Regions from separate parts of the Actinomadura citrea genome, predicted to be linked through region 2. Evidence: riboswitches for the same ligand, from Rfam matches in the RefSeq annotation. Region 2 holds a riboswitch; each other region holds the start of a gene.

Region 1 (7,323 bases), 5.2 Mb from region 2:
GCAGTACCCGCTGGTGGGGCGTGGTACCGGCTACAGCTCGTGGGTGCATCTGGACGACGCGGCCAGTGCCACGGTCCTGGCCGTGGAACAGAAGGCGCGCGGGGTGTACAACATCGTCGACGACGACCCGGCCCCGGCGAGCGAGTGGCTCCCCTACCTGGCGGGGTGCGCCGGCGCGAAGCGACCGAGGCGGGTCCCGGTGTGGCTGGCCCGGCTGCTCGCCGGCGACCAGGCGGTGGTGATGATGACCGAGGGGCGGGGCTTCTCCAGCGCCAAGGCCAAGCGGGAGCTCGGCTGGGAGCCGCGCTACCCGTCCTGGCGGCAGGGCTTCAAGGAAGAGCTGGCGTGACCCGGGCCGAGGAGTTCGAAGAGCTGCGTCCGCTGCTGTTCTCGATCTCCTACCGGATCCTGGGCACCGTGACCGAGGCCGAGGACACCGTCCAGGAGACCTGGATTCGCTATGCCGCCACGCCGGCCCGGCCCACGTCGGCCAAGGCGTTCCTGTCGGCCGTGGTCACCCGGCTCTCGATCAACGTGTTGCGCTCGGCCCGCGTCCGGCGGGAGGAGTACGTCGGCCCGTGGTTCCCCGAGCCGCTGCTCACCGACCCCTACCAGGACCCGGAACGCTCGGCCGAACTCGCCGACTCGGTATCGATGGCGGCTCTGCTGCTGCTGGAACGGCTCAGCCCGCTGGAGCGCGCCGTCTTCGTGCTGCGCGAGGTGTTCGGGTTCGGCTTCCCCGAGGTCGCCTCGGCGGTCGGCCGGTCGGAGGCCGCATGCCGCCAGCTCGCGGTTCGGGCACGCCGCCACATGGACGAGGGGCGGCCCCGGTTCGAGGCCGACCGGAGGGAGCGCGAGGAACTCGCGACGCGGTTCTTCGACGCGTTCGCCGAGGGCGACCTCGACGGGCTCAAGAACCTGCTCGCCGCCGACGTTCAGATCGTCGCCGACAGCGGCGGCAAGGCCCCGCAGTGGGCGAGGGGGATCTTCGGTGCGGGCAACGTCGCCCGGGCGCTCGGCGTGCTCGTCCCGTCATTCGTCCAGATCGGCGGTGTCGTGGAGCCGCGCCAGGTGAACGGCCAGCCGGGCGCCGTCTTCCGCGATCGCGACGGCAAGGTCGTCAACACCTGGACCCTCGACATCCTCGACGGTCGGATCCAGACGATCAGCACGATGAGCAACCCCGACAAGCTCGCCCACGTGGGCCCGGTCGCGGATGCCTGGGCGATCCTGCGCGAGGCACAGCGGGCTCGCCAGGATCCCGCCCGGCCGGACGAGCGACGGCACTCCTAGCAACCGCGGAAAGGACACATCGTCTTGCGTGTCACGATTTTCGGAGCCAACGGCCCCACCGGCCGCCTGCTCACCGGCCAGGCCCTCGCCGCCGGGCATCAGGTCGCCGCGGTCACCCGGCGGCCGGACTCCTTCCCCCTGCGCCATGAGCGGCTCGAGGTGGTCGGTGCGGACGTGCTCGACCGAGATGCCGTCCACGCCGCCGTGGAGAAGCAGGACGCGGTCCTGTCGACGCTGGGGGTGCCGGCCGGGAAGAAGCCGATCAGCACCTATTCGCAGGGCGTGGCCAACATCATCGCCGCGATGCGGAAGCACGGGGTGCGCCGGCTCGCCGTTGTCAGCTCGACCGGGGTCGACCCGCGGCCCTACGCCGATGCAGGGATCCTGTTCAACCGGGTACTTCTGCCCTACGTGACCCGGGTCCTCGGCAAGACGCTGTACGACGACATGCGGCGGATGGAGACGCTGGTCCGGGAGAGCGATCTGGACTGGACGATCGTGCGCCCGAGCGGGCTCTACCACCTGCCGTCGGTCACCGACTACACCATTGTCGAAGGCCACGCCGAGGGCAGATACACCGCCCGCGCGGACCTGGCCGCGAGCCTTCTGGCCCTGCTGGACCACGACCGCCACCTCCGCAGCACCATCAGTGTCATCACCACTGTCGACAACCCGACCTTGCTCCAGTGGATCCGCCGCGAGGCGTCAGGTCAGGCGCAGGTGGGAGCGGCGCACGCCGGTTTCTGACCGGGCGTGCGCCGCCGTTCGGCCGCGGCTCAGCGCGCGGCGGCGTCCTCGCGGACTCGCCGTGCGGCGGTCACCAGGTTGCGCAGCGCCGCTTCGGTCTCCGGGTAAGCGCGGGTCTTGAGCCCGCAGTCGGGATTGACCCAGAGCTTGGCGGGCTCGACGACCTGCAGCGCGCGCCGCAGGTTCTCCTCGATCTCGTCGGCCGAGGGGACGCGGGGCGAGTGGATGTCGTAGACGCCAGGGCCGATGCCGTTCTCGTAACCGGCGGCACGGAGGTCGCCGACCAGCTCCATGTGCGAACGGGCCGCCTCGACGCTGGTGACGTCGGCGTCCAGCGCCCCGATCGCATCGATGATCTCACCGAACTCGGAGTAGCACATGTGGGTGTGGATCTGCGTGGTGTCCGCCACCCCGGAGGTCGCCAGGCGGAAGGCTCCGACGGCCCAGTCCAGGTAGGCGGCGTGGCCGGCCGCACGCAGGGGAAGCAGCTCGCGCAGTGCGGGCTCGTCGACCTGGACGATGCGGATACCGGCCGACTCCAGGTCCCCGATCTCGTCCCGCAGCGCGAGGGCGACCTGGCGGGCCGTCTCGGCCAGGGGCTGGTCGTCGCGGACGAACGACCAGGCCAGCATGGTGACCGGCCCGGTGAGCATGCCCTTGACCGGCTTGCTCGTCAGCCCCTGGGCGTAGGTGGTCCACGCGACGGTCATCGGACGGGGACGAGCGACGTCGCTGTGCAGGATCGGCGGCCGCACGTACCTGGACCCGTAGGACTGCACCCATCCGTGCTCGGTGGCGGCGTAGCCGTCCAGCTGCTCGGCGAAGTACTGGACCATGTCGTTGCGTTCGGGCTCGCCGTGCACGAGCACGTCCAGACCGAGTTCCTCTTGCAGCGCGATGACGCGGGCGATCTCCTGCCGCATCGCCTGGCTGTAGTCGTCCTCGGAGATGCGTCCGGCCCGGCGGTCCGCGCGGACCCTGCGCACCTCCGGAGTCTGGGGGAACGAGCCGATCGTGGTGGTGGCAAGGTCGGGCAGCCCGAGCGAGGCGCGCTGCGCGGCGAACCGGGTTTCGCGGTCCCCGCGGGAGGAACCGCCGAGCGTGTCCAGGCGAGCCCGGACCTCGTGGTCGATCCCGGCGGTGGACGCCGGAACCTGCGCGGCGGGACCGGCCGCGTCCTCGCCCAGCGCCTCGCCGAGCGCGACGACCTCGCCGACCTTCTGCCGGGCGAACGCCAACCGCCCCCGCACCGCCGGATCGAGCGCGTCCTCGGCGTCCAGGTCGATCGGGACATGCAGCAGTGAGCAGGAGGTGCTCACGACCACCTGGTCGGCCAGACCGAGCAGCGTGGCGCAGGCGGCCTTGGCCCGCTGCCGGTCAGCGCGCCAGATGTTGCGGCCGTCGACGACGCCCGCCATGACGGTCTTGCGCAGCAGCCCGCCCACGGAAGCGAGCACGTCCAGATTGCCGGGACCGGCGACGAAGTCCAGCCCGACGGCCTCCACACGGGAGGACGCAAGGGCGCGCAGCGCTTCGGCTCCGATCGTGCCGAAGTAGGTCGCCACCAGCAGGTGCGGCCGGCTGGACAGCTCACCGAGGCGCGCGTACGCGCGGGCCAGTGCGGCGACCTCCCCGTCGGTCCGATCGGCCACCAGGGCGGGCTCGTCCAGTTGCACCCATTCGGTGCCCGCCCCCGCCAGCCGCTCCAGCAGCTCGGCGTACACCTCCACCAGCCCGTCGAGCAGGTCCAGCGGGCGGAAGCCGGCGGGCGCGTCCGCCGCGGGTTTGGCCAGCAGCAGGTAGGTCAGCGGTCCGACGAGCACGGGCCGCGTCTCGATACCGAGGGCTCTGGCCTCCAGGTACTCCGCGACCGGCTTCGACGTGACCCCTCCGGGCAGCCGGAACCGCATGTCCGGCCCCAGCTCCGGCACGATGAAGTGGTAGTTGGTGTCGAACCACTTGGTCATCTCCATCGCCGGGATGTCTTGGACACCGCGCGCCATGGCGAAGTACCGGTCGAGGCCGTCCAGGCCCCGATAGCGCTCGGGCACGGCGTCCACCAGGACGCTGGTGTCCAGCACATGGTCGTAGAAGGAGAAGGTGTTCGACGGGATCGCGTCCAGACCGGCGTCGCGCAGCCCTGTCCAGACGGCGCCGCGCAGGTCCGCGCCGGCCTTCTCCAGCGCGGCCGCGTCGATGCGTCCCGCCCAGAAGTCTTCGGTGGCGAACTTGAGCTCGCGGCGCGTCCCGATCCGGGGGTAACCGAGGATCGTGGTTTTCATGGCAGCTTCCCTCGCTGAGCCAAAGGCGGCCAACCGGGGAGGGACGTGCACGGCACGGCGCCGAAAACCGCCTGTGCCGCCCGCCGGCCCTCCCGCGAGGCCGCAGACCACCGCACGCCAGCCGGCGCACGGGCGAAGGCAGGTCTTCGGACTCGCGGGCACCGCTCCTACCTGGGTAGGTGCGTCCTACTGGCCGTCGCTTCCCAGGCCCGGCGGCCCAGTGCTCGATGACGGCGGTCGTTCCCGCTCACCGCTGCGGGGCAGTCCCGGATTCCCACCGGGTTCCCTCTTACGACGCCCCTACCACGCAGGCACGGGCGAACCTTCCGCACGTTGGAGTCTAACGGCCGGGATGACGGCATACACAAACCCGCTCGGACCACGTTGAGCCCTGAGAAGCAGTGCGGGCGGGAACGTCCCACCTGAACGCTATGGTGCGTCTTCATGAAGACGAACCACGTCGGCCTTGACGAGAAGATCCACGCGTGAGCCGCTACCGGGGGCCCGCCACCCTGATCGGCAGCGACGGAGCCGAGATCGAGGTCTACGTCGATCTGCGCGCCAAACAGCGGGAGTGGTCCGGAACCGCGACCATCGGCGACTTCGACGCCAGCGGCGCTCACGACCAGACGCTGAGACTTCCAGACGGCCGCGAAGCACAGGTCACGCTCGGCGGCTCGGCGGTCTGGTCCGACGTCATCACGCTGGTCGGAAGTGGTCCGCCGCCCTTCGCCTGACCCAGGCGTCCCATCGACCGGCGGGGCTCGCTTGTGAGCTGCTTGGGACAAGAGAACGGGGCCGCGCACCTCAGTGCGCGGACCCCATTCCGTGTTGCTGCGCATGCAGGAGTCACTCCTGCGGTGCGATCAGTGGTTCTTCGACCAGGCGAAGACGAGGCCGGAGAGCCCCGCCATGACCAAGACGAAGGTGAAGAAACTGCCCCAGGACGGGAAGATGTCCTTGGCAGCGTCCCAGATCTCACCGAACCCGATGTTGCCCAGCACGAGCACGACGAGCCCGATGGTGGTGACCTGGAGGAGCGTGTTCAGGTAGCCGCGCAAAAGCCCGACTCCTTTCATCTGGTTTTTGTCGAGGTGTGGCTCTGATGAGGCACCCCGCGGAACGCTCAGTATGAGCCGCTCCTACCTCCTGACCGTCCACGAAGGACCAGAGGAGGCAAGGCGGCCACGACCATTGATGGCCGAAACGATCTCGGGCGCACAGCCGTCGGCATCCGAGTCCGAATCACGGCGCTGAGCTGCGGAGACCGCCGCCCTGCCGATCCGGGCGGTAGCGGATCGTGGGTGCAGATCCCGGCGTCTCGACAATGTTCACCCGAGTCAGAGCGCTCAGGATCGTTCCAAATTTCTTCTTTGACTACTGAAGACATCTCGGCAGTCCGTGGCGGCCAATGCCCACGAACTCACGGCCGAGACCAGACTGCATCACGCTGGTCGAGATAAGCACCGCCTTCGTCCAGCGGAGGCGCCGACCGAACAGGAACGCACGGCGGCGAGGGCGTCAACCCGCGCGCCCGAGAAGTGCTCGGTGGTCAGGCGAGCAGGGCGCGGGCGGCGCGGATGACGGCCTGGTCGACAAGGCGGCCGTCGTCGCCGACGAAGACGGCGGAGCCCGAGGCCAGAGCCGCTTCGTAGCGGGCCAGCAGAGAGCGGGCCCGGTCCAGCTCGGCCGGTGTCGGGGTGAAGACCTCCGCGACGACCGGGAGCTGTGCCGGGTGGACGCAGGCGCGGCCGCGGAATCCGAGCCGCTTGAGGCGCGGTGTGGTCGTGCGGAACGCCCCGAGGTCGCGGAACTGCGTGGAGACCGGGCCGAGCGGCGGGGGCAGGCCGGCGGCGGCCGACGCCGCCATCACCTGGGACCTGGCCCAGAGCAGCTCGGATTCGTCGGGGCCGGGGGTGACGCCGAGGTCGGCGGCCAGGTCGGCCTCGCCGAGCTGCATCCGGCCGCTTCGCCGCAGCCCTGCTGGCCTTCGCCCAGGAGGTCGGCACTGCGAGGTGACGGACGCGGCGCGCGGCTCTCGAGCGAGCCGCCGGCATGCGGCCTCAGGGGGCGCGGCGCTCCGTGCGAGACCGTCGCGTGTACTCCTGGCCGAGCGCGAACAGCAGCCAGGTGAGGGCGGTGGCGTCGTCGACGATCCCGAACGGCAGGAAGACGTCCGGGATCAGGTCGACCGGTGAGACGATGTAGATCACCGCGATCACCATCGCGACGATCTTTCCGGTGGACGTCCGGTAGTAGGCCTGCGCGGCCGCGCCGGCCGGCCCGGCGCGGCGGCGACCGCGTAGCCGCAGGATGCCCGCGACCAGCAGGACCGCGCCGACGGCCATGACCGCGGCACCCGCCACGGTGATGTCGACACCGCCCAGATCACCGTCCACGGTGAGTGCCGGGACGGCACCCGCGACGACGAGGACCAGTCCGAGCCAGACCATGCGCACCTCCGGGGGGACGTGTCCCCCCGGGTATTGCCGTCCCAGACGGTTTCACTCGGCTTCGCGGACGCGAATGCCCTTCCGCGACGTCGGCGCTCGAACTCAAGACGTCAGAGGAGGCGTCTGATCTCGCCGTAGGCCCGGTAGAAGCCACCCCGCCCGGAGGTGCGGACGCCTTCGACGGCGTAGCGGGCGCCGGGTTGGCGGATCTCTTTGGGGAACTGCACGTTCCATCCCCGCTCGTAACCCTCGCTGATGACGCGCACGCGGTGACGGGAGCCGTCCTGGTAGCACTCCAGAATGACGGCGTCACCGGGCTGGGAGGTGGTCTCGAGCACCGTCACCGGCTCGGCCGTCGGCAGCGACGCGGCGACCTTCACATCAACGGGCTTGGGGACCGATCCCTGGTGGGCCGCATGGATGGCCGTTTCGGAGGCGTCGATGCAGAGCAGCGAACCGTCGGTGGTGACGATGTAGACCCGCTCGTCCAGGAACTGCATCGAATAGGCCGAGCCGTGACCCGTGCCGAGTTTCCACAGGCGGGTACC
Region 2 (7,323 bases):
GGAACCAGGCGACGGCGCCCGCCGCGGCCGCGAGGACCAGGGCGATCAGGCCGATCCAGAGCCAGCCCGACGAGCCCCCGGAATCCCCGGTGGAGACGAGGTTCGTCCGGACCGGGGAGGGTGCGGGGGGCTGGGCGGCCCCGGACGAGCCCTGCACGGTGAACGTGAAGGTGCCCTCGACCGGATGGCCGTCCGACGCGACGACGCGCCACCCCACGGTGTACTTCCCGTCGGGCAGCGTGCCGCCGACGGCCTGGGTGACCTTGTTGTCGACCGCCTGCGCCGACCCGGCCTGGTACTGCTTGCGCGACCCGTCGGTCACGACCACGCGCGGCAGCCGTACCGGGTCGGCGTACGTCAGGACGATCTGGGACGGGGCCGCGACCGTCGAGTCCTTCGCCGGGCTCGCCGACGTCAGCGTCGTGTGCGCCGACGCCGGGACCGCGGTCGTCGCCAGGACGGCCGCGAGCGCCGCGGCACCGGCGGCCCCGCGCAGCGCCGCCCGGGTCATGCCCGGCTCCGCGCCCGGGTCGCGCCGTAGGCGCCGACCGCGATGCCGACCACGCCGACGGCGATGCCGATGCCGCCGAGCAGCCGGGCCGTCCCGTCGTCAGGCGACGCGGACGACGTCGCGGCGGCGGGCTTCACCTGCGCGGTCATGCCGGTCGTCGCCGTCGAGCCCTGGGGGAGGAGCTTCAGCACCGGCGAGGGGTGCTCCGGCTCGTCGGCCCCTTCGGCCGGGGGCTCCTCCCACTTGACGACCTCGCCGCCGGAGTACGTCTGGTCGGCCGTGAACACGAGCTGGTCGGTGTCGGTGGGCAGCGGCCCCATCGAGACGTCGAACTCCTCGAACCGGCCCGGCTCGATCTTGCCGCCGCTCCAGGTGATCTTCGTGACGGCCTCGGTCAGCTCGCCGCCCTCGGTCTTCACCGGCTTCGGCAGCCTCGACTTGTCCACCTTCACCGTCCAGCCGGGCAGCGGCCGGACCGACACCGACGACAGCGGGTGGTCGGTCGGCAGGTTCACCACGAGCTTGGTGGTGGAGGCGTCGTCGCGCTCGTTCGGCACGCGGAACGAGACCTTGGAGTACGAGCCCTGCTCGGCGGTCCTGGGGTTGACCGTGACGTGCGCGGACGCCGCCGCGGCCAGGCCGATCACGGACAGGGAGGCGAGGGACGCGACGGCGCCGGCGCGCCGGGCATGCGGAAGGAAGCGCATTGCGGAACTCCGTTCGAGACGTACGGGAATGGCCGGGCGCCGAGAACCGGCGTCCGGTGACGTACGGCGCTCCGGCTCAGGAGTGAGCGAGCGCCCTCGAACGCCGCGGCGGACCCCGCCGGACGACCTGGTGCCGCAGGGCGCGTCCGGTGGCCGTGACGGCGGCCGCCGCGGGCACCGTCCGAAGGGGGCGGGCCGGAGGCTCGGCCGGCTCCACGGCGAGCAGGGCCAGTAGCAGCCGGATCGGACGGTCCGCGAGGGCGGCGATCCGCCGGGCGAGCGACCACGCGGCCCGCTCGCCGCGCCGCAGCCACCACGCGGCCACCAGCGCGGCCGTGCAGTGCGCGAGCGTCATCACCAGGCCGTTGCCGCCGTGGGCGGCGGGGACCGCGACGGGTTCCACGGCGCCGGTCATGGCGGCGTGCGCCTCGGGCGTGTGGTGGGACGCGGTCGCCGCGGTGAACAGCGTGTGCAGGGCGAACTGCCCGCCGAGGAGCCCGCCCAGGATCGTCGCGAGCGAGCGCTCATGGCCCGCCAGCATCAGCGTCACGCCGAGGACGGCGCCGAAGCCCGTGAGCGCCGCCCAGGCCGGCACCGCCGCGCCGCCCGCCAGGACGTGCCCGAGGGACGCCAGCGTCGCGCACACGGTGGCGAACACCACCGCGCGGGCGGGCCGGAACAGCGGCTGCGGCGCATGGGGGCTCATGACGGCCCCCATCGTCCCATCCGCGGCGCGCTCTGCCCAGCCGCCCCCGAACATCCGCTGACACGCCCAACATCTTGGGGTTGTGCGTTGATCGTCGACTAGATGTAGGGTTCAGTCCCGTGCTGGTCCGCCCCCGCCGCTCGCGGCGGGGGCGGCGTGAGAGGGAACCCGGTGGGAATCCGGGACTGCCCCGCAGCGGTGAGCGGGAACGACCGCCGTCATCGAGCACTGGGCCCGGCGGCCCGGGAAGCGACGGCCAGTAGGACGCCTCGGAAGAGGCGGCGCCCGCGAGTCCGAAGACCTGCCCGCACGCGAGACCGGGAGACCGGCCTCATCTGGGTTCCGGGTCCGTCCCGGATCGACACGTCCAGGCCTCGCGGGTGGGCCGGGGACGGAGCGCGGCCGACCGCCGCGCGCCGTTCGCATGCCTCCGCGAGGCGGCATGCGAGGGGAGATGCACGTGACACAGGTTCTGGCCGCGCCGCCGGCGGAGATCGCCATCGAGGTCGAGGCGGCCTGCGAGGGGGTACCGGGCGCCGAGGCCGGACGGGTGCTGGCCGCGGTCCGGTCCGCGGACGGGCTGGACGCGGCGGCCCTGCGGGACCTCGTGATCGGGGAGGCCGCCGCGCTCATCCCCGCCGATCCCGGGTACTCCAAGGCCGCGGCGCGGCTGCTCGGCGGCCGGATCCGGGACGAGGCCGCGGCCGCCGGCGTCCGGACGTTCGCCGAGTCCGTCGCCGCCGCGCACCGGGAGGGCCTCCTGGCGGACGACCTGGCCGCCTTCGTCGCCGCCAACGCGGTGGCCCTCGACGCGCTCATCGACGAAGGGGCCGACGACCGCTTCGAGTACTTCGGGCTCCGGACGGTCTACGACCGGTACCTGCTCAGGCATCCGCGGTCGCGGCTCGTCCTGGAACGGCCGCAGCACTTCTTCCTCCGGGTGGCCTGCGGCCTCGTCTTCCCCGGCGAATTCCCCGACGATGGCGGGCCGGAAGGTGCCGAGGGTCGACCCCCCACGGGCGACACCGCGACCGTGGACGAGGCCGCCGAGCTGTACGCGCTGCTCAGCACCCTGTCGTACCTGCCCAGCTCGCCCACGCTCTTCAACTCCGGGGCCCGCCGCCCGCAGCTCTCGTCGTGCTTCCTGCTCGACTCGCCGCGCGACGAGCTGGAGTCCATCTACGACCGGTACGGCCAGGTCGCGCGGCTCAGCAAGTACGCGGGCGGCATCGGCATCTCCTGGTCGCGGGTGCGGTCGCGGGGCTCGCTGATCCGGGGCACGAACGGGCACTCCAACGGGATCGTCCCGTGGCTGCGCACGCTCGACTCGTCCGTCGCCGCCGTCAACCAGGGCGGCCGCCGCAAGGGCGCGGCGTGCGTGTACCTGGAGCCGTGGCACGCCGACGTCGAGGAGTTCCTGGAGCTGCGCGACAACACCGGCGAGGACGCGCGCCGCGCCCACAACCTCAACCTGGCCAACTGGATCCCGGACGAGTTCATGCGCCGCGTCGAGGCCGACGCGGCGTGGTCGCTGTTCGACCCCAAGGAGGTCCCCGAGCTGGTCGACCTGTGGGGCGACGAGTTCGACGAGGCCTACCGGGCGGCGGAGCGGGAGGGACGGTTCGTCCGCCAGGTCCCGGCCCGCAAGCTGTATGGACGCATGATGCGGACGCTCGCCGAGACGGGCAACGGCTGGATGACGTTCAAGGACGCCGCCAACCGCGCCTGCAACCAGACCGCCGAGCCGGGCAAGGTCGTCCACCTGTCCAACCTCTGCACGGAGATCCTGGAGGTGACGGGCGACGGCGAGGCGGCCGTCTGCAACCTCGGATCGGTGAACCTGGCCGCGCACGTGGGGCCGTCCGGCGTCGACTGGGAGCGGCTCCGGTCGACGGTCCGCACCGCGGTCCGGTTCCTGGACCGCACCATCGACCGGGGCTTCTACCCCACGCCCGAGGCGGAGACGGCCAACCGCAAGTGGCGCCCGGTCGGGCTGGGCGTGATGGGCCTCGCGGACGTGTTCTTCACGCTGCGCCTGCCGTTCGACTCCGACGAGGCGCGCGAGCTGTCGACCCGCGTCGCCGAGGAGATCGCGCTGGCCGCCTACAACGCGTCGGCCGACCTCGCCGCCGCCCACGGTCCGCTGCCCGCCTATGCCGCGACCCGCACCGCGCGCGGCCTGCTCCACCTGGACCACTTCCCGGACGCGGCGCCGTCCCGTCCCGCCGACTGGGACGCGCTCCGCGCCCGCGTCGCCGAGGTCGGCCTGCGCAACTCGCTGCTCGTCGCGATCGCGCCGACCGCGACGATCGCCTCCATCGCCGGCTGCTACGAGTGCATCGAGCCGCAGGTGTCCAACCTGTTCAAGCGCGAGACGCTGTCCGGCGAGTTCCTCCAGATCAACCGCTACCTGGTGGAGGACCTGAAGTCGCTCGGGCTGTGGACGCCGGCCGTCCGCGAGGCGGTCAAGAAGGCGAACGGGTCCGTCCAGGGGCTCGTCGACCTGCCGGAGGAGATGCTGTCGCTCTACCGGACGGCCTGGGAACTGCCGCAGAAGGCGCTCATCGACCTCGCCGCCGCCCGCACCCCCTACATCGACCAGTCGCAGTCGCTGAACCTGTTCATGGAGACGCCGACGATCGGCAAGCTCTCCTCGATGTACGCCTACGCGTGGCGGGCCGGGCTCAAGACGACGTACTACCTGCGGTCCCGTCCGGCGACGCGGATCGCGCAGACGACCGTCGCCGCGGCCGTCTGCTCCCTGGAGAACCCCGAGACCTGCGAGGCGTGCCAGTGACCGTGCGAGACGAAGGGCACAGGGGAGAGGAAAGGCGGGGCATGCTCCTCGATCCCGGCATGGACCTGACGCTGCGGCCGATGCGCTACCCGGACTTCTACGAGCGGTACCGGGCCGCGATCCGCAACACCTGGACGGTCGAGGAGGTCGACCTCGCCTCCGACATGGCGGACCTCGCGCGGCTCACGCCCGCCGAGCTGCACCTCGTCAACCGGCTCGTCGCGTTCTTCGCCACCGGCGACTCGATCGTGGCGAACAACCTCGTGCTCAACCTCTACAAACACGTGAACGCGCCGGAGGCCCGGCTCTACCTGTCGCGGCAGCTATATGAGGAGGCCGTGCACGTACAGTTTTATCTGACCCTCCTGGACACCTACCTGCCCGATCAGGACGAGCGCGTCAAGGCGTTCGCGGCGATCGAGCACATCCCGTCCATCCGGGCCAAGGCGGAGTTCTGCTTCCGCTGGATCGACTCGCTCGGCTCCCTGGACGAGCTCCGCGGCGCCGCCGACCGCAGGGCGTTCCTGCTGAACCTCATCTGCTTCGCGGCCTGCATCGAGGGGCTGTTCTTCTACGGCGCGTTCGCCTACGTGTACTGGCTCCGGTCGCGCGGCCTGCTGAACGGCCTCGCGTCCGGGACGAACTGGGTCTTCCGGGACGAGTCAATGCACATGGAGTTCGCGTTCTCCGTGGTCGACACCGTCCGGGCGGAGGAACCCGGCCTGTTCGACGCGGAGCTGACGGCCCAGGTCACCACGATGATCGAGGAGGCCGTCCAGGCGGAGCTGGCGTTCGCCCGCGACCTGTGCGGGGACGGCCTGCCCGGCATGAGCGCGGACGACATGCGCGCCTACCTCGAGTACGTCGCGGACCAGCGGCTCGTCCGGCTCGGCCTGCCCGCCCGCTACGGCACCGCCAACCCGTTCGCGTTCATGGAGTTGCAGGACGTCCAGGAGCTGTCCAACTTCTTCGAGCGCCGCGTTTCGGCCTACCAGATCGGCGTCGAGGGGACCGTCGCGCTCGACGAGGCGTTCTGAACCTTTCGGAACGGGCAGTCGTTGAACCGTGAAGACAAGGCCGAGGAGGAAGAACATGCCTTCCGTCATCGACCGCATCATGCGGTTCGCCCGGAGCCCGCAGGGCCGCAAGGCGCGTGCCCGGGCGGAACGGCTCGCCCGGGACCCGCGCACCCAGGCGAAGATCCGAGGACTGCTGTCGCGCGGACGCGGCGGCGGGCGCCGCCGCCACTGACCCCCGACCGCGCCCCGACCGAGCCCACCGCACCCGAGATCCCGACCCGCACCGAGACCGGACCCGTCCCCGCAACCGGGGGCGGGTCCGGTCCGTGTTGCACATTGGACGTAACTGCGACTCATTTGCAATAGTGGCCTCATGGCCGACTACACGCTTCCCGACCTGCCCTACGACTACGCCGCACTGGAGCCGGCGATCACCGGCGAGATCCTGGAGCTGCACCACTCCCGGCACCACGCCGCCTACGTCAAGGGGGCCAACGACACGCTGGAGAAGCTCGCCGAGGCGCGCGACAAGGAGCAGTACGGCGGGCTGGTCGGCCTGGAGAAGACGTTCGCGTTCAACCTCTCCGGCCACGTGCTGCACTCGATCTTCTGGGACAACCTGTCGCCGGACGGCGGCGACCGCCCGGACGGCGAACTGGCGGCGGCCATCGACGAGCATTTCGGCGCGTTCGAGGCGTTCCAGAAGCAGCTCACGGCGGCGACCTCCACCGTGCAGGGCTCCGGCTGGGGCGTCCTCGCATGGGAGCCCCTCGGCGAGCGCCTCGTCGTCGAGCAGGTCTACGACCACCACGGCAACATCGGCATGAACACGACGCCGCTGCTGGTGTTCGACGCCTGGGAGCACGCCTACTACCTGCAGTACCGCAACGTCCGCCCGGACTACGTGGAGAAGCTCTGGTCGCTCGTGAACTGGACGGACGTGAAGGCCCGCTTCGACGCGGCCCGTTTCGACGCGGTCCGCACGGGCTCCTCCCGATAGACGGCGGCGTCCGCGCGGCGCCGCTGAGGGGGCGGCGTTCACCTGGCCGGGATCGTGCTCAGAACCTTTCCTCGCGGCCTGGTGAACGCCGCTTCCGCCTTGCCGGCCGCGCGACCCGCTCGGCACGACCTGCTCGGCACGAGCGGGTTGGGCGTGCGCCCTCAAGCACCCGGCCGAGATTTTGCACGGTCACCGTTGTGCCAGGGCGGTGCGGCGCCACCGCTGCCCCGCCCCTAGTCTGCTCCTCATGACCGGCGAGTACCTGTACTGGGAGAACGTCCCGACGCGGTGGAAGGACAACGACGTCTACGGGCACGTCAACAACGTCGTCCACTACTCGCTGATGGACACCGTCATCAATGAGTGGATGATCCGGACCGCCGGCTTCGACCCCGCGGCCTCCGGCTCGATCGCGCTCTGCGTCGAGTCCCACTGCGAGTACAAGGCCGAGGCGGCCTTCCCCGACACGATCCGCGTCGGGCTCCGCGTCGGCAAGCTGGGCCGCTCCAGCGTCCGCTGGGAGATCGGCATGCTGCGGGGGTCGGACGGCGCGCTCATCGCCGAGGGCCACTTCGTGCACGTC
Region 3 (7,323 bases), 3.0 Mb from region 2:
ACCCGCTCGGGCCCGCCGGGACATAGCCGCCGTCCAGGGCGTGCAGGACGTGGTCGAGCTCGTCGGACGTCCGGGCCAGGCGCGGGACGATCTCGGCGGCGGCGAACTCCAGGACGCGCGTCACGGCTTCGCGGCGCTCCGCCGGAACGTCCCGGGCGGTCTCCCGGGCCGCGCCCACGGCCCAGCCGGCGTCCTCCATGGCCTGGACGAGGGCGCGGGCCGCGGCCTCGGCGGCGTCCACGTCGGCGAGCGCCTCGCCGCCGGCCTCGCTGAGCCCGAGCGCCTCCCGCAGGCCGGGCAGCGTCTCGCGCCCCGACCACATCTGGCGTGCGCGGAGCATGGCCAGCACCAGGTCGACGCGGACCGCGCCGGTGGGCGCCTGGCCGAGGACGTGCAGGCCGTCGCGGATCTGCGCGTCCTTCACCTCGCACAGCCAGCCGTCGACGTGCAGGAGGAAGTCGTCGAACTCGGTGTCGTGCGGGCGGTCGTCCAGGCCGAGGTCGTGGTCGAGCCTGGCGGCCTGGATGAGCGTCCAGATCTGCGCGCGGATCGCGGGCAGCTTCGCCGGGTCCATCGCGGCGATCGTCGCGTGCTCGTCGAGGAGCTGTTCGAGGCGGGCGATGTCGCCGTAGGTCTCGGCACGGGCCATCGGCGGGACCATGTGGTCCACGAGGACGGCGTGCGCGCGGCGCTTGGCCTGCGTGCCCTCGCCGGGGTCGTTGACGAGGAACGGGTAGATCAGCGGGACGTCGCCGAGCGCCGCGTCGGTGCCGCACGACGCCGACATGCCCGCCGCCTTGCCGGGCAGCCACTCCAGGTTGCCGTGCTTGCCGACGTGGACGATCGCGTGCGCGCCGAACTCGTCCGACAGCCACCGGTACGCCGCCAGGTAGTGGTGGCTCGGCGGCAGGTCGGGGTCGTGGTAGATCGCGATGGGGTTCTGCCCGAAGCCGCGCGGCGGCTGCACCATGACGACGAGGTTGCCCGCGCGGAGCGCGGCGAGGACGATGTCGCCGTCCTGGACGAACAACTCCCCCGGCGGCGGGCCCCAGTGCCGCTCCATCCCCTCGCGCAGATCGGCGGGCAGGGTGCGGTACCAGCGCTCGTAGGACGAGGCGGAGATACGGACGGGGTTGCCGGCGAGCTGCTCCTCGGTGAGCCAGTCCTCGTCCTGGCCACCCGCCGCGATGAGGGCGTGGACGAGGGCGTCGCCGTCCTGCTCGTCGACGCCGGGAAAGCCCTCCCCCAGGTCGTACCCGGCGTCCCGGAGCCGGGCCAGCAGCCGGACGGTGCTCGCCGGGGTGTCGAGGCCGACGGCGTTCCCGACGCGGGCGTGCTTGGTCGGGTAGGCCGACAACATCACGACGAGGCGGCGCCCGGCGGCCGGGGTGTGGCGGAGCCGGCCGTGCCGGACGGCGATCCCGGCGACCCGCGCGGCCCGTTCGGGGTCGGCGGCGTAGACGGTGAGCCCGTCCCGGTCGACCTCCTTGAACGAGAACGGGACGGTGATGATCCGCCCGTCGAACTCGGGGATCGCGACCTGCGACGCCGCGTCCAGCGGGGACAGCCCTTCGTCGCCGCCCTCCCAGTCGGACCGGCTCGTGGTGAGGCAGAGGCCCTGCAGGATCGGGACGTCCAGCGCGGCGAGGGCGCCCACGTCCCACGCCTCGTCGTCGCCGCCCGCCCCGGCCGTCGCGGGCCGTGACCCGCCCGCCGCGAGCACGGTCACCACCAGCGCGTCCGCCTGGCGCAGGGTGTCCAGCAGCTCGGGCTCGGCGGTGCGCAGCGACGAGCAGAACACCGGCATGGCGCGCCCGCCCGCGTCCTCCACGGCCGCGCAGAGCGCCTCGACGAACGCGGTGTTGCCCGCCACGTGGTGGGCGCGGTAGTAGAGCACGCCGACCACGGGCCCATCGCCGTCGCGGGCGGCCCGGTCGAGCCGTCCCCAGGTCGGCGTCGGGGCCGGCGGCGCGAAGCCGCGCCCGGTCAGCAGCACGGTGTCGGACAGGAACGCGTGCAGCTCGGCGAGGTTGGCGGGACCGCCGTGCGCGAGGTAGGCGTGCGCCTCGGCGCACACCCCGCCGCTGACCGTGGACAGCTCCATCAGTTCGGCGTCGGGGGCCTGCTCGCCGCCGAGGACGACGACCGGCCGGGGGCCCGCGAGCAGCGCGTCGAGACCGTCCTCCCAGGCGCGCCGCCCGCCGAGCAGCCGCACCACGACGAGGTCGGCGCCCTCGGTCAGCTCGGGCAGGTCGGCGGCGGTGAGCCGCGCCGGGTTGCCGAGCCGGTAGGCGGCGCCGGAAGCGCGGGCGCTCAGCAGGTCGGTGTCGGACGTCGACAGCAACAGGACCGTGCGGCTGTGCTCGGGCACGGCGCATCCTCCCCCTGGGGTCCTCGCCCCGGTCGCGGGTGTCGCGACGGCAGGAGTCTCCTGGCTCCCGGATCGATGCTCGCCCCGGCCTTCCCGTCCCTGCGGACAGTGGCCTACAGCGGGGTTCGCTCCCCGGTCACAGTGGCGGGACCGCGCCGGATTCGCACCGGCTTCCTCCCATTGCCATCGTCTGAGCAGAAGAGTACGGCAGCGCGGTCGCCCTGCAAACTGTGGTTAACATCCTCCCCGTGCCGAATGTCAGAGCCCGTGCCGACGCGTGCCCCGGGGCACTGCGCACCCACGACGCCGCCGACGGGCCGCTGGCGCGCGTCCGCGTCCCTGGCGGCGCGGTGTCCGCCGCGCAGCTCGCGGTGCTCGGCGCCGCCGCCCGCGAGCTGGGGCGGGACGTGATCGAACTCACGTCCCGCGGCAACCTCCAGGTGCGCGGCGTCCGCGACACCGCGGCCCTCGCGGCCCGGCTGGAGGCCGCCGGGCTGCTGCCCTCGGCGACCCACGAGCGGGTGCGCAACATCGTCGCGTCCCCGCTCGGCGGGCGCGGTCCGCGCGGCGTCATCGCCACGGACCCGCTGGTCAGGGCGCTGGACGAGGGGCTCTGCGCGCGTCCGGATCTGGCCCGCCTGCCGGGGCGTTTCCTGTTCGCGCTCGACGACGGCACCGGCGACATGGCCGCGCTGGACGCCGACGCGGCCCACACCGCCCGCGGCCTGCGGCTGGCCGGGACGTCCCTCGAACCCGTCCCGGGCGACCCCGTCGCGGCGCTGCTCGCGGCGGCGGAGGCGTTCCTGGAGATCCGGGGCGACGCCTGGAGGCTCGCGGAGGTGCCGGACGGCGCGCGGCTCGTCGCGGAGCGGCTGGGGGCGGCCGTGCGGGAGACGCCGCCGCGCCCCGACCCCGCTCCGCCGCACGCCGGGATCGTCGCGCAGCGGGACGGGCTCGCCGCGCTGGAGGTCGTGCCCCCGCTCGGCCGGCTGTCCGGCGCGCAGGCCGAGGCGCTCGCCGGAGTCGCGCACGGGGTGCGGGTGACGCCGTGGCGCAGCGTGGTGCTGGTGGACCTGGACCGGGACGGGGCGCGCCGTGCGGCCGCGGCGCTTGCGGCGGCGGGCTTCGCGACCGATTTCGCGTCGCCGTGGGTGGGCGTGACGGCCTGCACCGGCAGCCCCGGATGCGCCAAGTCGCGCGGCGACGTGCAGGGCGAGGCGCGGCGCTTCGTGGACGGCCTGGCCCGCGCGCCGGAGACCCCCGTCCACTGGACGGGATGCGAGCGGCGCTGCGGGATGCCCCGCGGCCCGGTCGTGCTGAGGACGGCGGAGGGACGGCAGTGACCGATTACGTCCGGGACGGCGCCGAGATCTACCGGCGGTCGTTCGCGACGATCCGCGCGGAGGCCGACCTGTCGGGACTGCCGGACGATGTGGCGCGGGTCGCGGTCCGCATGATCCATGCCTGCGGCATGACCGACCTCGTCGAGGATCTCGCCTGGTCGCCGGGGGTGGTGGCGCGGGCGCGGGCGGCGCTGCTGGCCGGCGCGCCGGTGCTGTGCGACGCGCGGATGGTCGCGTCCGGCGTGACCCGCGCGCGGCTGCCCGCCGGCAACGAGGTCGTGTGCGCCCTGGGCGACCCGGGCGTGCCCGAGCTGGCCGAGCGGCTCGGCACCACGCGCAGCGCGGCGGCGCTGGAGCTGTGGCGCGACCGGCTCGGCGGCGCGGTCGTCGCGATCGGGAACGCGCCGACCGCGCTGTTCCGGCTGATGGAACTGGTGGAGGAGGGCGCGCCGCGCCCGGCGGCGGTCCTCGGGATCCCGGTCGGGTTCATCGGGGCGGCCGAGTCCAAGGAGGCGCTCGCCGCGAGCGGCCTGGACCATCTGGTGGTGCGCGGGCGGCGCGGCGGCAGCGCGATGACGGCGGCGGCGGTCAACGCCATCGCCAGTGAGGCGGAGTGATGGCGGGACGGCTGTTCGGCGTGGGCGTCGGGCCCGGCGACCCGGAGCTGGTCACGGTGAAGGCGGCGCGGCTGATCGGCGAGGCGGACGTGGTCGCCTTCCACTGCGCGCGGCACGGCCGCAGCATCGCCCGGGCGATCGCCGAACCGTACCTGCGGGACGGACGGATCGAGGAGCAGCTCGTCTACCCGGTGACGACGGAGACGACCGACCACCCCGGCGGTTACCAGGGGGCGCTGGAGGACTTCTACGCCGACTGCGCCGCCCGGCTCGCCGCGCACCTCGACGCGGGGCGGACGGTCGTGGTGCTGAGCGAGGGCGATCCCCTGTTCTACGGGTCGTACATGCACCTGCACAAGCGGCTCGCGCCGCACTACCCGGCCGAGGTGGTGCCGGGCGTGACGTCGCTGAGCGCCGCGTCGGCGGCGGCGGGGCGCCCGCTGGTCGAGCGGGAGGAGACGCTGACCGTCCTGCCGGGGACGCTGCCCGGCGAGGAGCTGGCCGCGCGCCTGCGCACCGCGGACGCGGCGGCGGTCCTCAAGCTCGGCCGGACGTTCCCCAAGGTCAGGCAGGCCTTCGAGGACGCGGGACGGCTCGGCGACGGCTGGTACGTCGAGCGGGCCGCCACCGACCGGCAGCGCGTCCTCCCGCTCGCCGACGTCGATCCGGCGGACGTGCCCTACATGTCGCTCGCGCTGCTGACGAGCCCGGCGGAGCGCTCGTTCACGGCTCCTCCCCCGGTACGGCCGGAAGGGGCCGGCGGGGTGTGGGTCGTCGGGCTCGGCCCGGCGGGGCGGCCGTGGCTGACCCCGGAGGCGCAGGACGTCCTGGCGTCCGCGACCGACCTCGTCGGCTACGGCCCCTACCTGGACCGGGTGCCGCCGAACCCGAGGCAGCGGCGGCACGGGTCCGGCAACCGGGTGGAGGCCGACCGGGCCCGGCACGCGCTGGCGCTCGCGCGGGACGGGGCCCGCGTCGCCGTCGTCTCGTCCGGCGATCCCGGGGTGTTCGCGATGGCGACGGCCGTGCTGGAGGCCGCGGACGCGGACGCGTTCGCGGACGTGCCGGTGCAGGTCGTGCCGGGCCTGACGGCGGCGCAGGCCGTGGCCGCCCGGGCGGGCGCGCCCCTCGGGCACGACTTCTGCGTCCTGTCGCTGTCGGACATCCTCAAGCCGTGGGACGTGGTGCGGCGGCGGCTCGCGGCCGCCGCCGAGGCCGACCTGGTGCTGGCCCTCTACAACCCCTCGTCGAGCCGGCGCAGGCACCAGCTCCCGGCGGCGCGCGACCTGCTGCTCGAGCACCGCTCCCCCGAGACCCCGGTGGTGATCGGGCGGGACGTCGGCGGGCCGGAGGAGACCGTGACGGTGACGACGCTCGGCAAGCTGGACCCCGAGCGGGTCGACATGCGCTGCCTGCTCATCGTCGGGTCGTCCGCCACCCGGGTGACAGAGCGGGGCGTCGTCTACACCCCGCGCCGCTACCCCTGAGCCCAGGCCGCCGCGGCCGCCACGTCGTCCGTCGCCCGGACGCTCCCGGGGAGGGCCGGGCGGTCGACCATCACGACCGGCACCCCGGCCTCGCGGGCGGCGGTGAGCTTCGCGCGGGTCATCGCGCCGCCGCTGTCCTTGGTGACCAGGACGTCCAGGCGGTGCTCGCGGATCAGGGCGCGCTCGCCGCCCACGGTGTAGGGGCCGCGCGCCAGCAGGACGTGCACGTGGGACGGGACGGGCGGCTCCGGCGGGTCCACCGACCGGGCGAGGAACCACACACCGGTCCGCGCGGCGAACACCGGGATGCTGCGGCGGCCGGTGGTGAGGAACGCGCGGGCGCCGTCCGGCAGCGCGGCGGCGGCGGCCGGCAGGGACGGGACGCGCCGCCAGTCGTCGCCGTCCTCCTCGACCCAGCCGGGGCGGCGCAGCGCGAGCAGCGGCACGCCCGTCAGCCGGGACGCGCGCGCGGCGGAGGCGCTCATCCGCTCCGCGAACGGGTGCGTCGCGTCGACGAGACGGTCGATCCGGTGCTCGCGCAGCCAGGTGGCGAGCCCTTCGGCGCCGCCGAACCCGCCGATGTGGACCTCGCCGGCGGGCAGGCGCGGGTCGGACACCCTCCCGGCTAGCGAGGAGACGACGTGCACACCGGTCAGCCGGGCCGCGAGCGCGCGGGCCTCGGCCGTCCCGCCGAGGATCAGGACGCGCCGCACGCCCGGTCCCGCCCGGCGCTGTAGAGGTGGCTGTCGGGGAACGCCGACGCGGTGAGGACGCGCCCGACGACGATCACCGCGGTGCGCCGCACTCCGGCCTCGCGCACCAGGGCGGCGATGTCGGCGAGGGTGCCGCGCAGGACCAGCTCGTCCGGGCGGCTGGCGCGGGCCACGACGGCGACCGGGCAGTCCGCGCCGTAGCGGGGCAGCAGCTCGGCGGCGACCTCCTCGATGCGCTGGACGGCCAGGTGCAGCACCATCGTGGCGCCGCTCGCGCCGAGGGTGGCGAGGTCCTCGCCGTCCGGCATCGGGGTGGCGCGGACGGCCGTCCGGGTCAGGATCACGGTCTGGCCGACGCCGGGGACGGTCAGCTCCCGCCCGAGCGAGGCCGCCGCGGCCGCGAACGCCGGGACGCCGGGGACGACCTCGTACGGCACGCCCGCCGCGTCGAGGCGGCGCATCTGCTCGGCGACCGCGCTGAACACCGACGGGTCGCCCGAGTGCAGCCGCGCGACGTCCAGGCCGTCCCCGTGGGCGGCGGTCAGCTCGGCGACGATCCCGTCCAGCGTCATGTTCGCGGTGTCGACGAGCCGGGCGCCGGGCGGGCACGCCTCCAGCAGCTCGGCCGGCACCAGCGACCCCGCGTACAGGCAGACCGGCGCGGCCTCCAGCACCCGCAGGCCGCGCACGGTGATGAGGTCCGCGGCGCCGGGGCCCGCGCCGACGAAGTACACCGTCACAGGATGTCCTTCCGCGTCGTCCAGACGGTGACGGGCATCGCGGGGCGCCAGC

What was found. Region 2 has a riboswitch for cobalamin ahead of BJ999_RS40325 (ribonucleoside-diphosphate reductase subunit alpha). Riboswitches for the same ligand answer to the same signal wherever they lie in the genome.
Region 1: it holds a riboswitch for cobalamin, as region 2 does, so the genes downstream of both, metE (5-methyltetrahydropteroyltriglutamate--homocysteine S-methyltransferase) here and BJ999_RS40325 (ribonucleoside-diphosphate reductase subunit alpha) in region 2, are expected to answer to the same signal.
Region 3: it holds a riboswitch for cobalamin, as region 2 does, so the genes downstream of both, cobN (cobaltochelatase subunit CobN) here and BJ999_RS40325 (ribonucleoside-diphosphate reductase subunit alpha) in region 2, are expected to answer to the same signal.

Annotation. Positions count from the first base shown of each region.
Region 1 covers NZ_JACCBT010000001.1:3,616,880-3,624,202, reverse strand. The annotation lists gene BJ999_RS17075 (NAD-dependent epimerase/dehydratase family protein) at 1-349, shown strand, start outside; gene BJ999_RS17070 (RNA polymerase sigma-70 factor) at 346-1,293, shown strand; gene BJ999_RS17065 (NAD(P)-dependent oxidoreductase) at 1,318-2,040, shown strand; gene metE (5-methyltetrahydropteroyltriglutamate--homocysteine S-methyltransferase) at 2,070-4,322, opposite strand; cobalamin riboswitch at 4,443-4,665, opposite strand; gene BJ999_RS17055 (DUF4873 domain-containing protein) at 4,808-5,059, shown strand; gene BJ999_RS17050 (hypothetical protein) at 5,189-5,383, opposite strand; gene BJ999_RS17045 (aldolase/citrate lyase family protein) at 5,875-6,282, opposite strand; gene BJ999_RS17040 (YkvA family protein) at 6,386-6,775, opposite strand; gene BJ999_RS17035 (WGR domain-containing protein) at 6,886-7,323, opposite strand, start outside.
Region 2 covers NZ_JACCBT010000001.1:8,796,652-8,803,974, reverse strand. The annotation lists gene BJ999_RS40340 (copper resistance CopC family protein) at 1-511, opposite strand, end outside; gene BJ999_RS40335 (YcnI family copper-binding membrane protein) at 508-1,218, opposite strand; gene BJ999_RS40330 (MFS transporter) at 1,295-1,924, opposite strand; cobalamin riboswitch at 2,031-2,247, shown strand; gene BJ999_RS40325 (ribonucleoside-diphosphate reductase subunit alpha) at 2,385-4,721, shown strand; gene BJ999_RS40320 (ribonucleotide-diphosphate reductase subunit beta) at 4,763-5,758, shown strand; gene BJ999_RS40315 (hypothetical protein) at 5,814-5,972, shown strand; gene BJ999_RS40310 (superoxide dismutase) at 6,114-6,740, shown strand; gene BJ999_RS40305 (acyl-CoA thioesterase) at 6,988-7,323, shown strand, end outside.
Region 3 covers NZ_JACCBT010000001.1:5,785,978-5,793,300, forward strand. The annotation lists gene cobN (cobaltochelatase subunit CobN) at 1-2,371, opposite strand, end outside; cobalamin riboswitch at 2,425-2,548, opposite strand; gene BJ999_RS26930 (precorrin-3B synthase) at 2,620-3,714, shown strand; gene BJ999_RS26935 (precorrin-8X methylmutase) at 3,711-4,331, shown strand; gene BJ999_RS26940 (precorrin-2 C(20)-methyltransferase) at 4,331-5,818, shown strand; gene BJ999_RS26945 (cobalt-precorrin-6A reductase) at 5,809-6,531, opposite strand; gene cobM (precorrin-4 C(11)-methyltransferase) at 6,516-7,271, opposite strand; gene cbiE (precorrin-6y C5,15-methyltransferase (decarboxylating) subunit CbiE) at 7,268-7,323, opposite strand, start outside.